3 regions of the Telluria sp. RB2R28 genome follow, and region 3 is predicted to be linked to each of the others. Evidence: predicted binding sites of a transcription regulator. Region 3 holds the regulator's gene; each other region holds the start of a gene.
What was found. The regulator LexA, encoded in region 3, represses DNA repair genes until DNA is damaged. The targets are predictions, from matches to a motif close to ACTGTATNNNNATACAGT.
Positions count from the first base shown of each region.

Region 1: AC56LV_RS07780 (ATP-dependent helicase) is a predicted target of LexA. The motif match lies at 2,231-2,248, and genes of this name have one in related genera.
Region 2: AC56LV_RS16120 (DNA topoisomerase IV subunit B) is a predicted target of LexA. The motif match lies at 2,683-2,700, and genes of this name have one in related genera.

Region 1 is NZ_JCASIK010000002.1:29,236-34,452, forward strand. It holds gene AC56LV_RS07780 (ATP-dependent helicase) at 113-2,206, opposite strand; gene AC56LV_RS07785 (hypothetical protein) at 2,534-2,752, opposite strand; gene AC56LV_RS07790 (chromate transporter) at 2,894-3,502, shown strand; gene AC56LV_RS07795 (chromate transporter) at 3,499-4,080, shown strand; gene fghA (S-formylglutathione hydrolase) at 4,142-4,984, shown strand.
Region 2 is NZ_JCASIK010000004.1:95,261-100,477, forward strand. It holds gene parC (DNA topoisomerase IV subunit A) at 1-576, opposite strand, end outside; gene AC56LV_RS16120 (DNA topoisomerase IV subunit B) at 622-2,616, opposite strand; gene AC56LV_RS16125 (response regulator) at 2,790-3,614, shown strand; gene AC56LV_RS16130 (gamma-glutamyl-gamma-aminobutyrate hydrolase family protein) at 3,680-4,690, shown strand; gene AC56LV_RS16135 (hypothetical protein) at 4,785-5,132, shown strand; gene AC56LV_RS16140 (YbdK family carboxylate-amine ligase) at 5,145-5,217, opposite strand, start outside.
Region 3 is NZ_JCASIK010000002.1:714,124-719,340, forward strand. It holds gene AC56LV_RS10790 (replicative DNA helicase) at 1-80, opposite strand, end outside; gene rplI (50S ribosomal protein L9) at 200-652, opposite strand; gene rpsR (30S ribosomal protein S18) at 689-979, opposite strand; gene priB (primosomal replication protein N) at 1,008-1,307, opposite strand; gene rpsF (30S ribosomal protein S6) at 1,345-1,752, opposite strand; gene lexA (transcriptional repressor LexA) at 2,047-2,676, shown strand; gene AC56LV_RS10820 (tetratricopeptide repeat protein) at 2,741-3,535, opposite strand; gene AC56LV_RS10825 (cystathionine gamma-synthase family protein) at 3,571-4,812, opposite strand; gene purF (amidophosphoribosyltransferase) at 4,815-5,217, opposite strand, start outside.

The DNA.
Region 1 (5,217 bases), 680 kb from region 3:
AAATCAACCACTTGCACGTGCACCACATGGGAGCAACAAGTTTATATGCGGCCCACTCCTACAAAAGCGTGACATGGGGGATAAGTGGCCGACGTGGCGTGATCTGCTGTCATCATTTCCAGGCATTGCGGGACCGGTCACGCACGAGCATGCGCACGCTGTCGGGCATGGGCGTGCGCAGCTCGCGCTTGTCGGCGCTCAGCCACGCCGATTCTTCAAAATGCTTGAGCATGACGGGCGTGACAAAACGCGAACGCGTTGCATACACATGGCGGTCGCCCATGCCTGACTGCTGCTTGATGAAGAAGCGGTTGGGCACGATCAGGTGCAGGTTGTCGCGGGCCCGGGTCATGGCCACATACAGCAAACGCCGCTCTTCCTCGATATCGTCCTGGTTGCCAGTGGCCATGTCCGACGGTATGCAGCCGTCGACCACATTGAGCACATGGACCGATTTCCACTCTTGCCCCTTGCTCGAGTGAATGGTGGACAGGACCACGTAATCGTCGTCGAGCAGTGGCGGGCCGGCGCGGTCACTTGTCGCTTCGGGTGGGTCGAGCGTGATCTCGGCCAGGAAACTTTCGCGATTGGCATGGCCACCCGACAGGGCGACAAGCTGGTCGAGGTCGAGTGCGCGCACCTGGAAATCGTCGTGCAGGCGCTCCAGGTGCGGCGCATACCAGTCGCGCGCCAGCTCCAGGTCTTGCGGCCAGCGCAGGCCAGGGGTACGCAGGCGCGCATACAGCGCGCAGAACGCCTGCCACTCGACGCTGCAGCGGGCCGGCACCGGGAACGCTGCCAGCGTGGCGGCGATATCGCTGCTTTCGCCTACCGCATCGAGCACGCGCGTGGCAGTTGCCTGGCCGATCCCGGGAATCAGTTGCAGCACGCGGAACCCGGCCAGGCGCCCGCTCGGGTTCTGGGCAAAGCGCAGCAGCGCCAGCACATCCTTGATATGCGAGGCTTCCAGGAATTTCAGCCCCCCGAACTTGACGAACGGGACGTTGCGCCGCATGAGTTCGAGTTCGAGCGCGGCGCTGTGGCTGGCCGCGCGAAACAGCACCGCCTGCGACTTGAGCGGCACGCCTTCTTCGCGCTGCTCGAGGATGCGGCTGCAGACCCAGCGCGCCTGCTCGGCTTCGTCGGGAATCAGGACCAGCTGCGGTTTGATGGCCGACGCCTTGTCGGTCCAGAGCGTCTTGGCGTGGCGCTCGAGCGCAGCGCCAATGACGGCGTTGGAGGCGTCCAGGATCGGCTGCGTCGAACGATAATTGCGCTCGAGCGTGATCAGGTGCGCAGGCTGCGTGAACTGGCCGGCAAAATCAAGGATGTTGCGCACGGTGGCGCCGCGAAATCCATAGATGGACTGGGCGTCGTCGCCAACCACCATCACGCCCCTGCCGTCGGGCTTCATGCCGGTGATGATCGCGGCCTGCAGGCGGTTGGTGTCCTGGTACTCGTCGACCAGCACGTGGTCGAACCAGCTGCCCAGCTCGGGTCCCAGCACCGGGTCGGCTGCCATCTCGGCCCAGAACAGCAGCAGGTCGTCGTAGTCGAGCACGTTCTGCGCCTGCTTGGCATCGACATAGGCGCCAAACAGCGTCTTGAGCTGGGCTTCCCATTCGGCGCACCAAGGGAAATAAGCCTGCAATACCTGATCCAGCGGATCGCGGCTGTTGACCACCCGCGAATAGATCGACAGGCAGGTGCCTTTCATGGGGAAGCGTTTTTCGGTGCGCGACAGGCCGATCTCGTGGCGCACCATGCCCATCAGGTCCTCGGCGTCGCCCCGGTCGTGGATCGTGAATTGCGGGTCGAGCCCGATGCGCCCGGCGAATTCGCGCAGCAGGCGTGCACCGATGCTGTGGAAGGTGCCGGCCCAGGGCAGTGCCACCGGCGCCTGGGTCCGGGCAGCCGCGCCCCGGCCAAGCAGGCGGTGCAGGACGCCGCTGGCGCGCTGGCTCATCTCGCCGGCGGCGCGGCGCGAAAACGTCAGCAGCAGGATGCGCTGCGGATCGGCGCCGGCCCCGATCAGGCGCGCCACACGGTGCGCCAGCGTATTGGTCTTGCCCGACCCGGCGCCGGCCACCACCAGCAACGGGCGCGATGTGGCCACGCCGATGTCATGCTCGACCGCGGCGCGCTGCTCTGGATTCAGGCTGGCGAACGGGTCCTCAATGGCAGGCTCGGCGGTAGCGGTGGTCATGGTGTGGCAGACGGAGAAAGCGATACTGTACATTTATCCAGTACCAAACCACAAGCGCTAAATCGCGCGACCGCGGGCAGAGCCTGGGCGTGACATCGGGCACGGATTACCGTGCCGGCGCCAGGCCATGGAAAAATAAAACGGTTCTGGATATCCACAAAGTCTGTGAATAACTATGTGGAAAAGCGGGGGCTTGACACGCTGGACATGGCCTGCGGGGCGGCTTTCAACAATTTGCCTATTGGGAAGGCAACGACGGTGACAACTGCAGATTCGCCCCAAACAAAGGCGCCCGCACCCTTGACAGCGCCCGCGCCGCTGTGCGGATTACGCCAGTGCGCGGCGCCGCTCGGGCTCGAGCAAAACACGCTCGATGACCTTTGGCCGCACACCGTTGGACTTCAGGTATTCGACCGCCGGCACGACGCCGAGTTCACTCAGGGTGGCAATGCCGCGGGTGACGACATCGCGCTGGCCGGCATTGGATCGCAACTCGGACACGCTGGCAGCGCGTGGATGGATGTCTTGCGCGTGCAGTGGGTTCATTGCTGAGCTCCGGTGATGGTGGATGTGTCATGCACCACGATTATTGGCGAAGTAAATCCAAAGTCAATGGCAAACGTGTATCAGTCCGCGAATACAAGGCCATGCCAAGCGCGGGCACGGCGCAGCAGCGATAATAACGGGATGAGCCAATCGCCCCTTCCCTCCCCAAACGCGCCGCCGGGCGAAACCGCCGCAGCCCACCCGGTGCCCACCTCATGCACCGACCTGTTCGTCTCGTTCACGCTGATCGCCCTGCAGGGCTTTGGCGGTGTGCTGGCCGTGATCCAGCGCGAAATGGTCGAGCGCAAACGCTGGTTGAGCAACGAAGAATTCATCGAAGAATGGTCGGTCGCGCAAATCCTGCCGGGGCCGAACGTGTGCAACCTGGCGCTGATGATCGGCCAGCGCCATTTCGGCCTGGCCGGCGCGATGAGCGCACTGGCCGGCTTGCTGGCGGCGCCGCTGGTCGTGGTGCTGGCGCTGGCCCTTGTGTACGCCCGCTTTGCCGATGTGCCGCAGGTCCAGGGCGCGCTGCGCGGCATGGCGGCCGTCGCCGCAGGACTGGTGGCAGCCACCGGCCTGAAGATGTCGGCCGCGCTGGGCAAGAACGTGCTGCCGCTCATTGTCTGCATACTCATCGCTGCGGTCGCCTTCGTGCTGCTGGCCTGGGTGCGGGTGCCGCTGGCGGCGGTCGTGCTGGGACTTGGCGGCCTGGGCTGCGTACTGGCCTGGCGCAGGCTCACCCCATGAGCGCGCCACAACTCGTCTTTACCTGGCACGACTGGGTCAGCCTGTTCACGCACTTTCTGGGGTTGTCGCTGATGTCGCTCGGCGGCGCGATCTCGACCACCTCCGAAATGCAGCGCTACCTGGTCGAGCGCCAGGGCTGGCTGACGCCGGCGCAGTTCGGCGACTCGGTGGCGCTGGCGCAATCGTCGCCCGGGCCGAATGTGCTGTTCGTCGCGCTGCTGGGCTGGAACGTCGGTTTGAACAATGGCAGCACGGCGGCCGCGCTCTGCGGTGTGGTCATCGCCATGATCGGCATCATGCTGCCGTCGACCGTATTTACGTATCAGGTGGCGCAGTGGGCGCATCGCAACCGGGGGCGGAGGGCCGTGCGCGCGTTCAAGCAGGGCATGGCCCCGCTCGTCATTGCGATGCTGCTGTCGACCGCCTGGCTGCTGGCCTCGGGCGGCGCCACCGGTCTGGACCACTGGCCACTGTGGCTGCTGTCGGCAGTGAGCTGCATCGTCATCTGGCGCACCCGCCTGCACCTGCTGTGGATGCTGGCGGCCGGCGCCGTGCTCGGCGCGATTGGACTGGTGTAGTTGGCATGCGTTTGCAGGACGCGGCATACTGGCCGCATCTTTCACTGCCCCCCACATGACGATGTCCGAACTCCTGAACCAACATGCCTGCTTCGGCGGCGAGCAGCGTTTTTACCAGCACGCCTCCAGCGCCATCGGCCTGCCGATGAAGTTTTCGGTCTACCTGCCGCCCGGCGCCAGCGGCAAGAAGCTGCCGGTGCTGTTTTACCTGGCCGGCCTGACCTGTACCGAAGAAACGTTCATGACCAAGGCCGGCGCCCAGCGCGTGGCGAGCGAACTGGGCATCATCCTGGTGGCGCCCGACACCAGCCCGCGTGGCGCCAACGTGCCGGGCGAAACCGACAGCTGGGACTTCGGCGCCGGCGCCGGCTTCTACCTTGACGCCACCGAAGCGCCATGGTCGACGCATTACCGCATGCACAGCTACCTGCTCGAACTGCACGCACTGGTGCTCGATCTGCTGCCGGCGGATCCGGCGCGCGTTGGCATCTTTGGCCATTCGATGGGCGGCCACGGCGCGCTCGTCATGGCGCTGCGCCACCCAGAACTGTTCCGCTCGGTGTCGGCGTTTGCGCCCATCGCCGCGCCAAGCCGCTGCCCATGGGGCGTCAAAGCTTTTGGCGGCTACCTGGGCCCGGATGAAAGCACCTGGCAGCAATATGACGCCAGCGCGCTGATGGCGCAGCAGGAAACGGCGCCTTTCCCGGACGGTATCCTGATTGACCAGGGCCTGGCCGACAAGTTCCTGCCCGAGCAGTTGCGGCCGGAAGCCTTCGAAGGCGCCTGCGCCCGCATCGGCCAGCCCCTCACGCTGCGCCGCCAGCCGGGCTATGACCACGGCTACTATTTCATCTCGACGTTCGTCGAAGACCATCTGCGTTTCCACGCACGTCAGCTCGGCTGACTCATGACGGCTTCAGCCCGGCTGAAGCCGTTTTACTGCACGTTCCCCTCCCCGCTCTCCCGCCCACTCTGCCGCTTCCGTCGTCAATTCCGCTCGCTTGTGTCCTATTCGCGATGATTGCTGTCTGATAACTGCAACAAAACTCGTCTTTCTTTAGATCGTCTCCAGGCAAGTGACAATCACCATAGTCACAAAGTTTCCACGGGGATACAATTCTTTCTCAAAATCCCCAT
Region 2 (5,217 bases), on a different contig from region 3:
CGCGATCTCGGTGGCCAGGCCGACCGCGATGCCCGAGGCGCCGTTGAGCAGCACCATCGGCAGGCGCGCCGGCAGCGTGCGCGGCTCGGTGGTCGAGCCGTCGTAGTTGGGCTGCGAGTCGACCGTGCCCATGTCGATTTCATCCATCAGGATGCGGGCAATCGGCGTCAGGCGCGCTTCGGTGTAGCGCATCGCGGCAGCGCCGTCGCCGTCGCGCGAGCCGAAGTTGCCCTGGCCGTCGATCAGCGGGTAGCGCAGCGAGAAGTCCTGCGCCATGCGCACCAGCGCGTCGTACACCGACTGGTCGCCGTGCGGATGCAGTTTGCCGAGCACGTCGCCGACCACGGCCGCCGACTTGCGCGGCTTGGCGGTCGGGCCCAGGCCCAGTTCATTCATCGCGTACAGGATGCGGCGCTGGACCGGCTTCTGGCCGTCCGACACGTCCGGCAGCGCGCGGCCCTTGACCACCGAGACGGCGTAGTCGAGGTAGGCGCGCTCGGCGAAGGTGGAGAGGGTGAGCGTCTCGACGTCGGACGGCTCGTGTTGCTGTTCAAAGAGACTTGGTTGGTTCGTCATGGTGTCTGTTCTGTTGCGCGCGGGGCGGATGGCCGGTGCGGCGTATTAGATATCGGCCTCGGTCTCGTTTCCGTGTTCTTCGATCCAGGCGCGGCGCGCGGCGGCTTCGCCTTTGCCCATCAGCATATTGAAGCGTGCCGACGATTCGGCGTGGTCGTAGTCGCCCAAAAACACGGGCAGCAGGCGGCGCGTGTCCGGGTTCATCGTCGTTTCCCACAGCTGCTCGGCGTTCATCTCGCCCAGGCCCTTGAAGCGCGAGATGCTCCACACGCCTTCCTTCAGGCCTTCTTTTTTCAGCTTGTCTTCGATCGCCAGCAGCTCGCCGGAATCCAGCGCATACAGCTTCTGGATCGGCTTCTTGCCGCGCGCGGGCACGTCGACGCGGAACAGCGGCGGACGCGCGATGCAGATGTTCCCGTTCGCGAACAGCGCCGGAAAATGTTTGAAGAACAGCGTGAGCAGCAGCACCTGGATGTGCGAGCCGTCGACGTCGGCGTCGGACAGGATGCAGATCTTGCCGTAGCGCAGACCGGTCAGGTCGGGCGAGTCGCCCGCGCTGTGCGGGTCGACGCCGATCGCCACCGAGATATCGTGGATTTCATTGTTGGCGAACAGGCGGTCGCGGTCGGTTTCCCACGAGTTGAGCACCTTGCCGCGCAGCGGCAGGATGGCCTGGAATTCCTTGTCGCGGCCCATCTTGGCCGAGCCGCCGGCCGAGTCGCCCTCGACCAGGAACAGCTCGTTGCGCGTGATGTCGTTCGATTCGCAATCGGTCAGTTTGCCCGGCAACACGGCCACGCCCGACGATTTTTTCTTTTCGACTTTTTGCAGCGAGCGCAGACGCGATTGCGCCTGGCGGATCACGAGTTCGGCCAGCTTCTTGCCGTATTCGACGTGCTGGTTCAGCCACAGTTCGAGCGGCGGCCTGGTGAAGGTCGAGACCAGCTTGAGCGCGTCGCGCGAATTCAGGCGTTCTTTCGTCTGGCCCTGGAACTGCGGGTCCAGCACCTTGGCCGACAGCACGAACGAGACGCGCGCGAACACGTCTTCGGGCAGCAGCTTGACGCCTTTCGGCAGCAGGCCATGCAGCTCGACGAAGTTCTTGACGGCGCCATACAGGCCGTCGCGCAGGCCCGCTTCGTGCGTGCCGCCGCTGACGGTGGGGATCAGGTTGACATAGGATTCACGCACCACGCCGCCTTCTTCGGTCCAGGCCACGACCCAGGCCGCGCCTTCGCCTTCGGCAAAACTGTCGTCGCCGGCCGCGGCGTACTGCGCGCCTTCGAACAGCGGGATCAGGGTTTCGCCGTTGGAGCTTTGCGCCAGCGCTTCGGTCAGGTAGCCGCGCAGGCCCTCGTCGTAGCGCCAGGTCTGCACTTCGCCCTTGGCGTTCGTGAGCGTGACCGTCACGCCCGGCAGCAGCACGGCTTTCGAGCGCAGCAGGCGCTGCAGGTCGTTCATCGGGATGGTCGGCGAATCGAAGTATTTGCCGTCCGGCCAGGCCGTGACGCGCGTGCCGTTCTTCTTGCCGCCGCGCTCGAACGGCGCGGAGGTGAGGGGCTCGATCACGTCGCCGGCAGCGAACACCAGCTTGTGCTGGCCGTTGCCCTGATCGTCCTTGCGCCAGACCTCGATCTCGAGGCGCTTGGACAGCGCATTGGTGACCGACACGCCGACGCCGTGCAGGCCGCCCGAGAACGCATACGCGCCGCCCGAGCCCTTGTCGAACTTGCCGCCGGCGTGCAGACGCGTGAACACGATTTCGACCGTCGACACGCCTTCTTCGGGGTGGATGCCGACCGGGATGCCGCGGCCGTCATCTTCGACCGTGATCGAGCCGTCCGGGTTCATCGTGACGCTGATGTTCTTGCAATAGCCACCCAGCGCCTCGTCAGAGGCGTTGTCGATCACTTCCTGGATGATGTGGAGCGGATTTTCCGTGCGGGTGTACATGCCCGGACGCTGTTTCACAGGTTCGAGTCCCTTGAGGACACGGATGGATGATTCGCTGTAGTCTGGAGCGGGTTTCTTGGAGGCCATCTTGAAGAGTATTTGTAGAATGCGTTGGCATTCTATCTTGTCGAGCGGAAAAGGAAATGCTTTTTAACTGTATAAATATACAGTATTTTGCGCTTATGTCGTGCTTTTCGCCTTGCACCTTTGTGCTAGATTACGCTGTAAATACATAATCGATGCAAGAAGGGTGGGGCCCGATGCAGCGATCCCATTGTCTGTTCACCGTGCGTCCGATCGGCTTTGATCCGGTTGAAACCGCCCGGCTGGCGGCGCTGCTCGAAGACGCGCCGGGCGCCGGGCCGTCGTATTCTTGCCTGCATGCCGATAGTTTGCAAGAGCCGGATCTGCTGGTTGCCAACGGTGACAGCCCGTTTGCGCTGGCGCAACTGGCGTGCCGGCCACCCGATGCACTGCAACCGGCACTGGTCATCGGCGGCACTGGCAGCACCTGTTGGCCGACTCTAACCCGCCCGCTTGACCAACGGGCGCTGCATGGCCAGCTGGCCGAACTGCTCGACACGCGCGTGCATGCGCTGGCCCAGCACGGCGCCCGTGCGCGCCGTGTGCTGGCCGAACGCCGCCGCCGTCCGCGTCTGGGGCCGGATCTTGAAACGCCCGCATTCTACACGCGACTGCGCCATGGGCCCGTCGATGGTTCGGTATTGATCGTCGATCAGGCGTGCAACCTGCGCAACCGGGTGGCGCAGGTGCTCGGGCCGCGCCGGATCGGCGTCGAATGGACCGACAGCCAGGCCGCCGCCGTGCGCCTGTGCGACGAAACGCCGGTGGCGCTGGTGCTGATCAACACGGCGGTCCCGGGCATCGAACCGTATGCACTGTGCTCGTCGATCAAGGCGCAGGCCGGGGCCGGGCGCACACCCGTGGTGTTCATGGTCACGCCATCGTTTCATTACGACAGCGCGCGAGCCCGGCTGGCCGGCGCCCGCGGCTTGCTCGAGACGCCCGTGGCGGGGCGCCACCTGATGCTAACGTTCCAGAAGCTGCTCGACGTGCCGGTCTGAGCACATGGCGACCTTTTGTAACAACTTTGAATCGTGCGCAGCATTGCCGAAGTTATATTATTGACATGACCGAAGACGAACCCATCAAGCGCAATCCAGACGACCCCTCGCCAGAGGCGGATATCGATGAACGTCGCGAGACACGCGTGCGCGTGCCCGACCGGCGCGCCAGCGGCGGCCAGCACGCACGCGGGCCGGCGCGCTACCTGCGCGATGGCGACAACCCGATGGCCCTGGCCGGCCGGGTCATCACGTCGCGCTTTCGCTCGCTGCGTGAACGCTTCAGTCGCGACATCATGCAGCGCACGCTGCACATCGGTGTTTCGGCCCGTATCTTTCACCCCGAAGCGGGCGCCAAGGGGCTGCTGAGCAAGAACCTGCAGTATCTCGAGGAATCGATTGCCCAGTGGGTCATGTCGCGCGACGTGCTGGTGTTCATGATCCCGACGGTCAATACCAACGGCTTGCTCCATCCCAGCAACATCACGCTGCGCCACTATGCGCGTCATCTGGATGGCCTCGTGCTGCAGGGCGGGGCCGACGTCGCCCCGCAAACCTATTCCGAAACGCCCACGCGTCCCGAATGGAGCGGCGACCGCGCACGCGACGTGTACGAGCTCGAACTGCTGCACGAATTTGTCGACGCCGGCAAGCCGGTGCTGGGCGTGTGCCGTGGCTGCCAGCTGATCAACGTGGCCTTCGGCGGCACGCTGCACCAGGACGTCGCCACCGACCGCCCCGACGCGCTGGCGCACGTGCACGACCTGTATGACGCGCATCGCCACGCGATCGTGTTTCCCAAGGGCTCGTCCCTGGGCCGCATGTTCCCCAACGTCCAGCAGGCGATGGTCAACTCGATTCACCACCAGGCCGTCAAGGACCTGGGGCGCGATATCCGCATCGAGGCGATGTCCGAGCCGGACGGCATCATCGAGGCGATCCGCTACCAGCGCGCCAACTTCGTCATGGGCTTGCAGTGGCACCCCGAGTTCCACCGTGCGGGCGGTGTCGATCTGCTCGACTGCACGCCGGTGCTCGACGAGTTCTTGCGTGCGGCGCGCGAGACGCGGCTGTAGCACGAAATCGCTTGCTTTCGCCGTGTGACACAGGAATAATGAATGAGAATCATTCTCATCTCATTGTCTTGTTATGGTCCATGGAGCGCTTCGCATGACGATTTCCCCCACACCCACCACGCCATCCGCAGCAGCCGAGCCGCGCAACCAGGACACGCTCCTGGTTGCCTCGCTCCTGCACCTGATGTCGCATTACAGCGCGAAAGGCGACGGCGAGCCGCCGTGCGTCAAGCTGGCGTCCGTGATCGAGCGCCACCTGTGCGCGCTGGCGCGCCTGCCAATGATCGACCCGGTGCTGCGCGCCACCTGCGAGCAGCTGGCCGACCAGTGGGCCAACGTGGTCGACGCCAGGCTGCCGGCACCGGCGCCTGCCAAACAGCCGCTGCTGGCGCGCTTCATGAAGACGGGCTGGGTCGGCAAGGGCGTGCCGGTGGCCGGGTAAGCGGTTGCCCGATCAGGCGCTGCGGTCACCCCGGAAGTGCCCGATCGCCGCATTGACCATCCCTTCGACCGAGCCTTCGCGCTCG
Region 3 (5,217 bases):
ATGACGGATTGCTCGGCTTCGATGGAGTGCGGGGGGATGCGCAGGGCGTCGAGTTGCGGATCTGGAGATGCTGCGTTCATGGGCGGGATTATACCTTTTCCAGTCCTGTGACTGACATGGTTGGAAAGCCGAAAAGCAAAAAAGCCGGGCGAACCCGGCTTTTTCAGAACTGCGTGCTCAGCACATGTACAGCGTGTGCTTAGGCAGCTTCGCCCACAACGGCGACGGTGATTTCCGACACGACGTCGGTGTGCAGAGCGACTGCAACCGGGAATTCGCCGGTGGTTTTCAAAGGGCCGGTCGGCAGGCGCACTTGCGACTTCTCGACAGCGAAACCTTGCTTGGTCAGCGCTTCGGCGATGTCGAAGTTGGTGACCGAACCGAACAGACGGCCATCAACGCCGGCCTTCTGGCCGATGGTGACGGTCATGCCGCTCAGCTTGTCGCCTTCGGCCTGGGCAGCCGACAGCTTTTCAGCTGCTGCTTTTTCCAGTTCGGCGCGCTTGGCTTCGAACTCGGCGACGGCGCCGGCGGTAGCGCGGCGGGCCATCTTTTGTGGGATCAGGAAGTTACGTGCGTAACCGTCCTTGACCTTGACGACGTCGCCCAGGTTGCCGACGTTGACTACTTTTTCCAACAGAATGATTTGCATAGTGATCTCCAGATATCTGACTGTCGTGACCGACGATTAACCGTGGTGCAGGTCGGTGTACGGCAGCAGCGCAAGGTAGCGTGCGCGCTTGATCGCGGTGTCGACCTGACGCTGGTAGTGCGCCTTGGTGCCGGTCAGACGTGCTGGCATGATCTTGCCGTTTTCCTGGACGAAGTCCTTCAGGGTGTCGACGTCCTTGTAGTCCACCTGCTCAACGCCAGCGGCGGTGAAGCGGCAGAATTTCTTGCGCTTGAACAGCGGGTTTTGCTGTTTGCGCTTCTCTTTGAGTTTCGCTTTGTTTTTGTCGAACTTTTTACCGAATGCCATTTGAGGCTCCTGTATCTAAATTGCCGGGTTAAGCGGCACTGAAATCAATGATGTGAAACACCAGGGCTTTGCTGTTGCGATTTTTCCGTGCAAGAAATCCGTTGAACCTGTAGCTGGCGCCCAATTCGGCGCTGGCAAACCTGCCCGAAATCTCGCCCGCGGCGAACGCGGGGACTTCGAACGCGACCGACCTTTCGACTCCGGCCTCTTCCTGCTGCGATTCGTGCATCAGGACGGCTGAAACGATTGGCACACCGGCCGGGGTGTAACGCAGTACGTCGCGCTCGGCGATGGTCGCCATGAGCTGGAGGTGGTTTGCGTTATGCACCCGGTGTTACTGGTTACTACGAATAACTGGGAAAAACTTAAGCAGCAGCAGGCGCTGGCGCAGCGGCTGGAGCGGCTGCTGGCGCAGCGGCTTCGGCACGGTGGCTCTTGGCTGCGTCTTCGCGCTGCACCGATTTCATCATCGGCGACGGTGCGGTTTCAGCTTTTTTCAGCTTGACGGTCAGGTGACGCAGAACCGCATCATTGAACTTGAATGCAGTTTCCAGCTCGACCAGGGTCTCGTTGTCGCATTCGATGTTCAGGCAGATGTAGTGTGCTTTTGGCAGCTTCTGGATCTGGTACGCCATCTGGCGGCGGCCCCAGTCTTCAACGCGATGGATGTTACCGCCGCGGCTGGTCACCGTGGTCTTGTAACGCTCGATCATCGCCGGAACTTGTTCGCTCTGGTCCGGATGGACGATAAAAACGATTTCATAATGACGCATGCATTACTCCTTGAGGACGTTTAACAAATGCCCACCTCGGCGTCAAGACGAGTGTGGGAAGGGAAAGCCGGCAATTATAACCTGAATATCGGTGACTTGGAAACCCCCGATGATGCTTTATCGCCTCGATTGGCCCCGCATTTGGCGTATCTGACTCGACAATTCCAGCGTTTTGACGGCTATTTGCACCCTGAATCACGATTTTCGCGATATTTTTCGCGTTTCCCCTTGCGCGCGCGAGAATACTGTACAAAAATACAGGTTACATACATAACCGGTTGCTGTAACACATTTATGCTAAAGCTCACTGCACGGCAAGAACAGATCCTGAACCTGATCAAGGAAGCGATCGAGAACACCGGTTTCCCCCCAACCCGGGCTGAAATCGCTTCTGAACTGGGTTTCCGCTCGGCCAATGCGGCTGAAGAACATCTGCAAGCACTGGCGCGCAAGGGCGCCATCGAAATTTCACCTGGCACATCGCGCGGCATCCGCCTGATCGGCGCGAGCGTCGAAGCGATCCCGATGCCGCCGCCGTCGTTCATGTCGCTGCCGCTGGTCGGGCGCGTTGCGGCGGGTAATCCGATCCTGGCGCAAGAGCACGTCGAAGCCACCTACAACGTCGACGCGGCCATGTTCGCGGCGCGGCCTGATTTTCTGCTAAAGGTCAAAGGCTGGTCGATGCGCGATGCAGGCATCATGGATGGCGACTTTTTGGCGGTCAAGAAAATCGACAGCGCCAAGAACGGCCAGATCGTCGTTGCGCGCCTGGGCGACGAAGTCACGGTCAAGCGCTATCGCAAGACGGGCGACCTGGTCGAACTGCTGCCAGAAAACCCTGACTTCAACATCATTGCCGTCTCGCCAGACGAAGAATTCGCGCTCGAAGGCCTGGCTGTCGGCTTGATGCGTAGCTGGAACTGATGTAATGGCGCCGGCCTCCCCGGCCGGTGCCTGCTTTACCCGGCGTTGCCCTACCCGGCATTGCTCAGTTCGACGCCTTCTTCACCACGGCGTTGTGCTGGTTGATGAATGCCTCGGTGGCATTGCGCCACGCTGCAAAATCCGCCAGGATCATCTTTGAATTGACCTTCGCGCCTTCCGCGATATTCTGCCGCACCTGCTCCAGGTGGGCTGCCGAGGCGTCCGCCTCCTGCTTGTTCATGAGCTTCGCAATATCGGCCGGGATCTTCTTGGTCAGCGGCGACTGCGCATTCAGGTTCGTCACCATCTTGTTGTAGCAGTCCTGCCAGCCCGTCACCAGCTTGTTGACGCGATCGATCTCGTCATTCACTTTCGACACGGCCGGAATGCGCGGCGACGGGCAGCGGTATTCGCCTGACTGTAATTCGGCGCCGTCATAGCCCTTGATCCAGTAATCGATCTCGGCGCGTTTGGTCACGCGCTGTTCCATCACGACCAGCGATTCGGCCGCGACCTTGTTGCCCTTGGCGGCCGACTTTTCGAACAATGCCCTGGCCGCCGGCTCGTCGACGGCACCGGCTTCGCCATACCAGTACATCTGTCCCAGCTGCTGCTGCGCTTGCGGATTGCCGGCGTTGGCCAGCTTGGTATAGAGCTTGAGCGCGCCCGCATAATCCTTCTTTTCAAACAGCGCGTTGGCGTCTTCCAGCTCGCCCGCATAGGCGCCGCTGGCAATAGTCAGAGAAAGGCAGAGCAGGAAACGGTTCATGGGCATCCGAAGAAAATGACAAGCTGACGATGGGGCATCATAGCCCCCTTTTACAGTGGAACTCAACCGTAAAAATGACAAGGCCGGCATCGCGCCGGCCTTCTTTGCATGCCTTTACACCGTGCTTATGCGTCCAGCGCCTGGCGGAAGTCTTCGACCAGGTCGTCGGTGTCCTCGATGCCCACCGACACGCGGATCAGCGACTCGGCAATGCCCATGCTGGCGCGGCGCTCGGCGCCCATCTCGAAGAAGATCGTGTGCGCCACCGGGATGACCAGCGTGCGATTGTCACCCAGGTTCGAGGCAGGAATCGCCAGCTGCAGGCGGTTGAGGTAATCGAACGGATCGATGGACTCGTGCAGCTCAAAGCTGAGCAGCGAACCGCCGGCGCGAAACAGCGACGTGACGATACCGTGCTGCGGATGCGACGCCAGGCCCGGATAGTGGACCTTGGCCACGCGCTCATCAGCTTCGAGCATCGTGGCCAGCGCCAGTGCATTGGCACAGGTACGGGTCATGCGCAGCGCCAGCGTCTCGGCGCCAACGGCGATGTGATGCGCCGCTTCCGGCCCGAGCGACGCGCCGAAGTCGCGCAGTGCTTTCGCGCGCAGCTGCGCCATGCCCTGGGCCTGCGCTGGCTGCTTGCGAAAGTTCGGTGCGATGTTCGGGTACGCGCTCCAGTCGAACAGGCCGGTGTCGGTCAGCGCGCCGCCCAGCGCAATGCCGTGGCCGCCAATCGACTTGGTCAGCGAGTTGACCACGAGACCGGCGCCCACGTTCTTCGGGCGGAACAGCCATGGCGACGTCATCGTGTTGTCGACCACGTACAGGATGCCCCGCTCACGGCACAGCTCGCCGATGCGGGCCAGGTCCGCCACTTGCGTGCGCGGATTGGCGATCGTCTCGACGAATACCATGCGCGTGTTTGGCGTCAAGGCTGCTTCGACCTGCGCCACATCGGTCGCGTCTACAAAGGCAACATCAACGCCCTGCCCCGCCACCGTCTGCCACAGGCTGTTGGTATTGCCAAACAAGAAGCTTGACGAGACGATGGCGTCGCCTGCCTTGAGCAGCGCCTGGAACAGCGCGCCGATGGCGGCCATGCCAGTGCCGAAGCACAGCGTGGCGACGCCATCTTCCATCTTGCTGACCTTGTCCTCGAGCGCGCTGATGGTGGGATTGCCCTGGCGACCGTAACGGAAGCCCGGCTCCTTGCCCTGGAACACGGACGCCAGCTGACGCGCATCCGTGTAGCCGAACGCGACCGACGTGTGGATCGGCTTGTGCAGCGAACCGTGCTCGATCGGCTTGTGCCGGTCGTTGTGCAGGATCGTCGTGGTAAAGCCGTAGGTCTTTTTCTCGCTCATGCTTACTCGGCTGGAACGGCAGGGTTCAGATTCAGTTGGGTGCGGACCTGGTCTTCATCCTTGGCAGCAGGATTGTGACGCGCCGTTTCCTGGCGATCAAGGTATTCCGGGGTCACGTCGCCCGTCACGTAGATGCCGTCGAAGCACGATGCCTCGAAGTTCTTCAGTGCCGGATTGACGTCCGAAATCGAACGCTTGAGGGCATCGATGTCCTGGTAGATCACGCGGTCGGCCGTGATCTCGCGGCAGACTTCTTCGGTCGTGCGGCCATAGGCGATCAGCTCGTCGCGGGTCGGCATGTCGATGCCGTACACGTTCGGGTACAGCACCGGTGGCGCGGCCGACGCAAAGTACACCTTGCGCGCGCCGGCTTCACGGGCCATCTGCACGATTTCGCGGCTGGTC